Regions from separate parts of the Bacillus luti genome, predicted to be linked through region 2. Evidence: a T-box and tRNA genes for the amino acid it is inferred to sense, from the RefSeq annotation. Region 2 holds a T-box; the other holds one or more tRNA genes.
What was found. The T-box of region 2 lies ahead of proS (proline--tRNA ligase). A T-box ahead of a tRNA ligase gene usually reads a tRNA of that ligase, here a tRNA-Pro.
Positions count from the first base shown of each region.

Region 1: it encodes a tRNA-Pro, which carries the amino acid that the T-box ahead of proS (proline--tRNA ligase) is inferred to sense. The anticodon was not compared.

Region 1 is NZ_CP040336.1:4,872,006-4,876,418, forward strand. Features, by position in the region: rRNA gene EUC40_RS24470 (16S ribosomal RNA) at 29-1,580, opposite strand; tRNA gene EUC40_RS24475 (tRNA-Gly) at 1,658-1,728, opposite strand; tRNA gene EUC40_RS24480 (tRNA-Pro) at 1,730-1,806, opposite strand; tRNA gene EUC40_RS24485 (tRNA-Arg) at 1,811-1,887, opposite strand; tRNA gene EUC40_RS24490 (tRNA-Leu) at 1,986-2,068, opposite strand; tRNA gene EUC40_RS24495 (tRNA-Lys) at 2,085-2,157, opposite strand; tRNA gene EUC40_RS24500 (tRNA-Gln) at 2,163-2,237, opposite strand; tRNA gene EUC40_RS24505 (tRNA-Asp) at 2,325-2,400, opposite strand; tRNA gene EUC40_RS24510 (tRNA-Met) at 2,403-2,479, opposite strand; tRNA gene EUC40_RS24515 (tRNA-Val) at 2,504-2,579, opposite strand; tRNA gene EUC40_RS24520 (tRNA-Glu) at 2,584-2,658, opposite strand; tRNA gene EUC40_RS24525 (tRNA-Ser) at 2,667-2,757, opposite strand; tRNA gene EUC40_RS24530 (tRNA-Asn) at 2,761-2,835, opposite strand; gene EUC40_RS24535 (SprT family protein) at 2,950-3,414, opposite strand; gene cmpA (cortex morphogenetic protein CmpA) at 3,616-3,729, shown strand; gene EUC40_RS24545 (Tex family protein) at 3,791-4,413, opposite strand, start outside.
Region 2 is NZ_CP040336.1:4,674,103-4,678,515, reverse strand. Features, by position in the region: gene EUC40_RS23675 (MFS transporter) at 1-7, opposite strand, end outside; gene EUC40_RS23670 (alkaline phosphatase family protein) at 116-1,429, opposite strand; gene EUC40_RS23665 (YesK-like family protein) at 1,584-1,877, shown strand; T-box leader at 1,971-2,177, shown strand; gene proS (proline--tRNA ligase) at 2,225-3,655, shown strand; gene EUC40_RS27370 (cell wall anchor protein) at 3,770-4,413, opposite strand, start outside.

The sequences.
Region 1 (4,413 bases), 200 kb from region 2:
ATGAACAGCGTTCATCAATTCTCCATAGAAAGGAGGTGATCCAGCCGCACCTTCCGATACGGCTACCTTGTTACGACTTCACCCCAATCATCTGTCCCACCTTAGGCGGCTGGCTCCAAAAAGGTTACCCCACCGACTTCGGGTGTTACAAACTCTCGTGGTGTGACGGGCGGTGTGTACAAGGCCCGGGAACGTATTCACCGCGGCATGCTGATCCGCGATTACTAGCGATTCCAGCTTCATGTAGGCGAGTTGCAGCCTACAATCCGAACTGAGAACGGTTTTATGAGATTAGCTCCACCTCGCGGTCTTGCAGCTCTTTGTACCGTCCATTGTAGCACGTGTGTAGCCCAGGTCATAAGGGGCATGATGATTTGACGTCATCCCCACCTTCCTCCGGTTTGTCACCGGCAGTCACCTTAGAGTGCCCAACTTAATGATGGCAACTAAGATCAAGGGTTGCGCTCGTTGCGGGACTTAACCCAACATCTCACGACACGAGCTGACGACAACCATGCACCACCTGTCACTCTGCTCCCGAAGGAGAAGCCCTATCTCTAGGGTTTTCAGAGGATGTCAAGACCTGGTAAGGTTCTTCGCGTTGCTTCGAATTAAACCACATGCTCCACCGCTTGTGCGGGCCCCCGTCAATTCCTTTGAGTTTCAGCCTTGCGGCCGTACTCCCCAGGCGGAGTGCTTAATGCGTTAACTTCAGCACTAAAGGGCGGAAACCCTCTAACACTTAGCACTCATCGTTTACGGCGTGGACTACCAGGGTATCTAATCCTGTTTGCTCCCCACGCTTTCGCGCCTCAGTGTCAGTTACAGACCAGAAAGTCGCCTTCGCCACTGGTGTTCCTCCATATCTCTACGCATTTCACCGCTACACATGGAATTCCACTTTCCTCTTCTGCACTCAAGTCTCCCAGTTTCCAATGACCCTCCACGGTTGAGCCGTGGGCTTTCACATCAGACTTAAGAAACCACCTGCGCGCGCTTTACGCCCAATAATTCCGGATAACGCTTGCCACCTACGTATTACCGCGGCTGCTGGCACGTAGTTAGCCGTGGCTTTCTGGTTAGGTACCGTCAAGGTGCCAGCTTATTCAACTAGCACTTGTTCTTCCCTAACAACAGAGTTTTACGACCCGAAAGCCTTCATCACTCACGCGGCGTTGCTCCGTCAGACTTTCGTCCATTGCGGAAGATTCCCTACTGCTGCCTCCCGTAGGAGTCTGGGCCGTGTCTCAGTCCCAGTGTGGCCGATCACCCTCTCAGGTCGGCTACGCATCGTTGCCTTGGTGAGCCGTTACCTCACCAACTAGCTAATGCGACGCGGGTCCATCCATAAGTGACAGCCGAAGCCGCCTTTCAATTTCGAACCATGCAGTTCAAAATGTTATCCGGTATTAGCCCCGGTTTCCCGGAGTTATCCCAGTCTTATGGGCAGGTTACCCACGTGTTACTCACCCGTCCGCCGCTAACTTCATAAGAGCAAGCTCTTAATCCATTCGCTCGACTTGCATGTATTAGGCACGCCGCCAGCGTTCATCCTGAGCCAGGATCAAACTCTCCAATAAAGTTAGTTTGTCTAGCATCTAAAAATAAAAATTGACGTTTCACGTTGTTTGTTTCGTTCAGTTTTCAAAGAACTAAAAGCGGGTGAAGAGAATCGAACTCTCGACCAGAGCTTGGAAGGCTCTTGTTTTACCACTAAACTACACCCGCGTGGTCGGGAAGACAGGATTTGAACCTGCGACCCCCTGGTCCCAAACCAGGTGCTCTACCAAGCTGAGCCACTTCCCGTAATTGGCGCGCCCGAGAGGAGTCGAACCCCTAACCTCTTGATCCGTAGTCAAACGCTCTATCCAATTGAGCTACGGGCGCTTATTCATGATGTTTTTTCGTCGTTGTATTTTGGCGACTCAATTATCTTATCATACTACATTTTTAAATGCAAGTACTTTTTTAAAAAGATTTTTTGATGCGGCCGAGAGGACTTGAACCTCCACGGGGTTTCCCCCACTAGGCCCTCAACCTAGCGCGTCTGCCGTTCCGCCACGACCGCGCGGAAAAAACAAAAGTGAGCCATGAAGGACTCGAACCTTCGACCCTCTGATTAAAAGTCAGATGCTCTACCAACTGAGCTAATGGCTCGTAAATGGCTGGGCTAGCTGGATTCGAACCAGCGCATGACGGAGTCAAAGTCCGTTGCCTTACCGCTTGGCTATAGCCCATCGAAATAATTATCTTCTTTTCAAAGACAAATGTTATTGTACCATAATGACCAATAAAAAACAACTGCCAATTAGCAGAAGTTAAAATGGCGGTCCCGACCGGGGTCGAACCGGCGATCTCCTGCGTGACAGGCAGGCATGTTAACCACTACACCACGGGACCATTGGTTGCGGGGACAGGATTTGAACCTGCGACCTTCGGGTTATGAGCCCGACGAGCTACCGTGCTGCTCCACCCCGCGATGATATCACTTATATATTTTATATGGTGGAGGATGACGGGATCGAACCGCCGACCCCCTGCTTGTAAGGCAGGTGCTCTCCCAGCTGAGCTAATCCTCCGAAGTGGTGACCCGTACGGGATTCGAACCCGTGTTACCGCCGTGAAAGGGCGGTGTCTTAACCACTTGACCAACGGGCCAATATGAATGGCAGAGAAGAAGGGATTCGAACCCTCGCACCGCGTTAGCGATCTACTCCCTTAGCAGGGGAGCCCCTTGAGCCACTTGGGTACTTCTCTGTATGGCTCCGCAGGTAGGACTCGAACCTACGACCGATCGGTTAACAGCCGATAGCTCTACCACTGAGCTACTGCGGAATAATAAAGACAATTTGTATCTTATAAAACTTATCATCGTAAGTCAAGAAGTTTTTTCACAACATCTTGTACAAACGTGACATGTTTATAATATACTGGATTGCGTTTTCACTGTCAAGATGTTTTCTTTATCAGAATTAGTTTCCCTTTACATTTTCCACAGACATATCTTTTTGTATTTATTTGACGTCTCCTTACATATTGAAATGAGCACTCCACACATTCATACACATAAACCTTCTGTTCCTTCTCTTCATTAATCATTCGTTTACAAAAACGTGGTGCACCGACTTCTTTTAACAATTCACGAAAATCTCTATCCCGGTGCTTATACCCTCTTCCTGCAATATGTAAGTGATAATGACAAAGTTCATGTTTAACAATCCCGACTAACTCTTCTTTACCATACATTTTATAATATTGATAATTCAGTTCGATATTGTGGCTCTTCAACAGATAACGCCCACCAGTTGTACGTAATCTATTATTAAACATCGCTTTATGTAAGAACGGCATACCAAAGTATCTTAACGACACTTCCTCTACTAGCTGTTGGATTTCTCGCTCATCCATTCTCATTCCTCCTAAACAAAAAAATATTTTTACACTTTTCTCCCTTCTTATACATATATTAAATAGTACATATACCCATCCTCATTCAAGAAGCGTGGTTTCTAACAATACAATATGAATAGAAATCCACTCACCAACCTCTCATCAATAGTACCTTAGCGAAAAGGGAAGATTTTTGAGAGTAGGATTAAACAAGGAGGGATTCCTATGCCCACATGGCTAAAAAAACAGATGCAACGTGCATATTTCGAAAAAAACCGGTATCAAATTAAATTACTAAATGAATGCTGGTTTTATTATAGCAAAATCCATCAAAGCTAATAATCCATTATACTTCTTACCCAATAAAAAAAAGAGCAGTTTCATCTGCTCTCTTCTCTTATTATTCAATCGGCAACATGGATAATGCGACACGACCTTTTTTTGTATCAATATCATCGACCCATACCTTTACAATTTGCCCGACAGATACAATATCTAACGGATGCTTCACATATTGTGTACTTAGCTTAGAAATATGTACTAAACCATCTTGCTTTACACCAACATCAACAAAAGCACCAAAATCAACAACGTTACGAACGGTTCCTTCTAGTTCCATACCACGTTTTAAATCTTCTAATTTCAAAATCCCTTTTTTCAGAAGTGGTTTAGGCAACTCATCTCTCATGTCTCGCTCTGGACTAATAAGCGCATCTATAATATCCACTAATGTCGGTTCCCCAACTCCCGTTTCTTGAGACAACTTAGAAATCTCTACTTCTTCTAAGCTCTTTTGTAAATGCAATTGTCCTACATCATCTTTTGATAAACCTAAACTCTTCAATAACAATTCAACATTTTTATATTGTTCTGGATGAATTCCTGTTCGATCTAATGGATTCGCCCCTTCTAATATACGTAAGAAACCTATACATTGTTCGTACGTCTTTGCACCTAAGCGCGGGATTTTCTTTAATTCCGTGCGTTTCGTAAATTTCCCATCTTCTTCTCTCTTTGCCACAA
Region 2 (4,413 bases):
TCTTCATATAATGTTCCCCCTTAAATTTGTTCTACTAACAGTGTACAAAAATAAAAATTATAAAAAGAGAAACAGTGATGATTTTTACATAACTTTTACATATATACACAGTTCTTTACAATTGAAGTAAATCCTCTACAATTGATCCGTCTGTTTCACCTAAGTGTAAACCAAGTAGTCTAGCAATAGTTGGACCTTCGTCAATCAGTCTCATATAAGGAATGGTAACGCCGCTTTGAATACCTTTCCCAGCAGCGATAAAAATCGTTTCATAGTTAGGTTTTGTTGGAGAGTATCCGTGAGTTCCAAATGTATATTTTTTACTAGGCGTAACATCTTTTTCGGTAATTTCTTTTATAAAATCTCCTGTATAATTTTCAGTGAAATAATATCCTTCTTGTGCTTCTAACATAAATAAACAATTACCGTCTGCACCGCATTCTTTCGCATCCTCATCATGAAGTATAAATTCAATACCGTTTTGTTTATTTTGAAGCAGTTCTTCAAGGAGTAGTTGTACTTCTCGAATCGTATCTGTATCGTTTTTGTCTTTCACATATACATAGGCGGATCCATCGCAACTTTGGCAATAAGCATTCCAGTCTACTAATTTACCCTTTGAATTTATAGATATAAGCCCTTTTTGATGAAATAGTACATTTAATTGAATGGATTTGTTTTCACTTAAAGCGCTATGATCACCAAGAGCGATAATAGTGCTCTCTTCGTATAGGTCACTGTCTTTTAAAGCTTGAATAATTTTTCCTAGTCGCTCATCATGTCTATGAATTGCGGCTATTGTTTCTTTTGATTCAAAGCCATGATAGTGTCTTTGGGTGTCTAAATCGGTGAAATGTACAAACATGACATTAGGCTTTTTCGTCTGGATTGTATGCACAGCAGAAGCAAGTACGAAATCATCGAGTTCAGGTTGTGACAATCCATTTCGTATATGGCCGAAACGGCGATTTAAATCTAATTGATATAGCGGGCTACCGCTAAATAATGAAACTAAAACTTGATTTTGCCACGGTCTATTTGGAAAGATTTCTGGTAAATTGTAATCAATATTTGCTCTGCCGGTAACAGGCCATAGAAGGGCTGCTGTCGTTAAATTTGCTTTATGTGCTTCATCATATAATGTTGTTCCTTGTATTGATTTTCGGTACCAATGCCAATCTGGTGATTCACGTCCAGGTTGAAGTAACGTATTGCTAACAACACCATGCTTATTAGGATAATTACCAGTTACGATTGTTGAGTGACTTGGATAGGTTACAGAAGGATAGATGGGCTCTACCTTTTCCACAATTGCGCCCTTTTTTATTAGAGATTGGAAATGAGGTAATGTTTGTAATATAGGAAAATCTAAAGCTGATAAACAGTCGAATGATAAAATGATGACACGATTAGTTAATGCTTTATCCATAAAGTAATCCTCCTAATTATATAAAACCTATTACTATATATTACTATTAATACCTAGTAATAAAAATATATTTTCAAATAAAATTTATTATTTATTTTCAGAAAAATTAAACATATAATCAAGTATAAGGGAATCTATGGAAGGAGGAAACAACATGGATTGGTTAGATGGATTTGGTATCTTTTACATCATTGGCGGAATTACGATTATTCTTGTATTTGCTATTTCGTATTTACTAAAGAAACGCTTTCCAGACAAGCAGTTCGATATTATATTTGCACTTAGTTTAATACTTCTTTGCTTAGCATCCTTTCCCGTTACAATGATGGTTATTGGTGGATGGGAAGGAATGGGATATGGATTTATTGGTTTCTTCATTCTACTTGGTACACTTATTGGTATGATTGCACACCAACTTGTGAAAATTACGCGGAAAAGCTACGTATAAAACTGTAAAAAATGAAAAGAATATATAAAAATAAGAAAATTCACTCTTGTTTTGTGGTGAAATTTATATTATGATATTCAACAAATTTATTTCGTTATAACGATGAAAAAGGACTAGTACATGTTCAACCTTTTTGGCAGAGAGAGAATCCGTCAGGCTGAAAGATTCTTAAAAAGGCGATATGGAACCTACCTTTGAGTTCTGCATATGCAGCGGGAATTTCCCGTTATCAAAAAGAGAGCATGCGCAATTTTTGTGCATGAATCAGGGTGGTAACGCCGGCAAAGCTCGGTCCCTATTTAGGGACGCGGGCTTTTTTGTATTTTCTAGAAGGAGGAAGACTGACTATGGTAAAAGAACAAGTACAAGCGATTACGAAGATGGAAGAGGACTTTGCGCAGTGGTACACAGATATTGTGAAAAAAGCAGAACTTGTTGATTATTCGAGTGTAAAAGGATGTATGATTCTACGTCCGTACGGTTATGCCTTATGGGAAAATATGCAAAAGGTTATGGATGAGAAATTAAAAGCAACTGGTCATGAAAACGTGTATATGCCAATGTTTATCCCAGAGAGTTTATTGCAAAAAGAGAAGGATCATGTAGAAGGATTTGCTCCTGAAGTAGCATGGGTGACACATGGCGGGGATGAAAAGTTAGCGGAACGACTTTGTGTACGTCCTACATCTGAAACTTTATTCTGTGAGCATTTTTCAAAAATTGTGCAATCCTATAATGATTTGCCAAAGCTATATAACCAGTGGTGTTCAGTAGTTCGTTGGGAAAAGACAACGAGACCATTCCTTCGTACAACTGAATTCTTATGGCAAGAGGGTCATACGATCCATGAAACGGCAGAGGAATCTCAAGCTGAAACGTTAAATATTTTAAATCTATATGCTTCTTTCTGTGAAGACTACTTAGCGATACCAGTAATTAAAGGGCAAAAAACAGACAAAGAAAAATTTGCGGGTGCAAAGGCGACTTATACGATTGAAAGTTTAATGCATGATGGGAAAGCACTTCAAACAGGAACATCTCATAACTTTGGAACGAATTTCTCTGAAGCATTTGATATTAAATTTTTAGATCGTAACGGTAAGTGGCAATATGTACACCAAACATCTTGGGGTGTATCAACAAGAATGATAGGTGGACTTATTATGGTTCATAGTGATAATAATGGGCTTGTAATGCCACCAAAAGTTGCTCCAGTACAAGTTGTTATCGTACCGATTGCGCAGCATAAAGAAGGTGTGTTAGAAAAGGCAACAGAGTTACAAGAGCGTATTCAAAACGTTGCACGTGTGAAAGTAGATGTTAGCAATAAAACACCTGGTTGGAAATTTAATGAGTATGAAATGAAGGGCATTCCAATTCGATTAGAAGTTGGTCCAAAGGATATAGAAAAGAATCAAGTCGTACTTGTAAGAAGAGATACGAAAGAAAAAGAATTTATATCAATGGATCAATTAGAAGAGCGTATTCCATCATTACTCGAAGAAATTCATAATTCTTTATTTAATAAGGCAAAAGTATTTCGTGATGAGAATACGTATAGTGTGACGAATTTCGAAGAGATGAAAAAAGTAGCTGATGAAAAGCAAGGATTTATTAAGGCGATGTGGTGCGGAGAATTAGCTTGTGAAGAGAAACTAAAAGAAGAAGTTGGAGTATCTTCACGCTGTATGCCTTTTGAGCAAGAGCAATTAGCTGACGAATGTATTTGTTGTGGTAAAGAAGCTAAGCAAGTGGTGTATTGGGGAAAAGCGTATTAATACTTTGTTGATAGATGATAAAAAGGACTTTGGGCTGCGTAATAAAATGCAATCCAAAGTCCTTTTTAGTTTTACAATTTGTTCCATGTATTTTTTAGATGGAGGGATGTGTTTTTATTTTGCATTTTTACGGCGAATAAATAGTAACATACCAATTAGGAACGTTGAAAGTCCCATTAAAATAGATGCAGGATAATGTGTTGCAGTATTAGGTAACTTATCGCCTTGTTTTTTCGCGTTATCTTTTGCATTACCATCTTGGGAACCATTGCCGCCTTGAGAGCTGCTATCGCCTTTAACACGGCTACCTTGAGAGTCATCGCTACCTTGAGAACTGCTATCGCCTTTAATACGGCTGCCGCCAGAGCCATTGCCACCAGAACCGTTGCCACTAGAACCGTTGCCACTAGAACCGTTGCCCCCAGAACCGTTGCCCCCAGAACCGTTGCCACCAGAACCGTTGCCGCCAGAACCACTGCCGCCAGAACCGCTACCACCAGAACCGCTACCACCGGAACCATTGCCATCAGAACCGTTGCCACCAGAACCACTACCCCCAGAACCGTTGCCCCCAGAACCGTTGCCACCAGAACCACTACCCCCAGAACCGTTGCCCCCAGAACCGTTGCCACCAGAACCACTGCCGCCAGAACCGCTACCATCAGAACCGTTGCCACCAGAACCACTGCCATCAGAACCGCTACCACCGGAACCGTTGCCGCCAGAACCATTGCCGCCAGAACCGCTACCATCAGAAC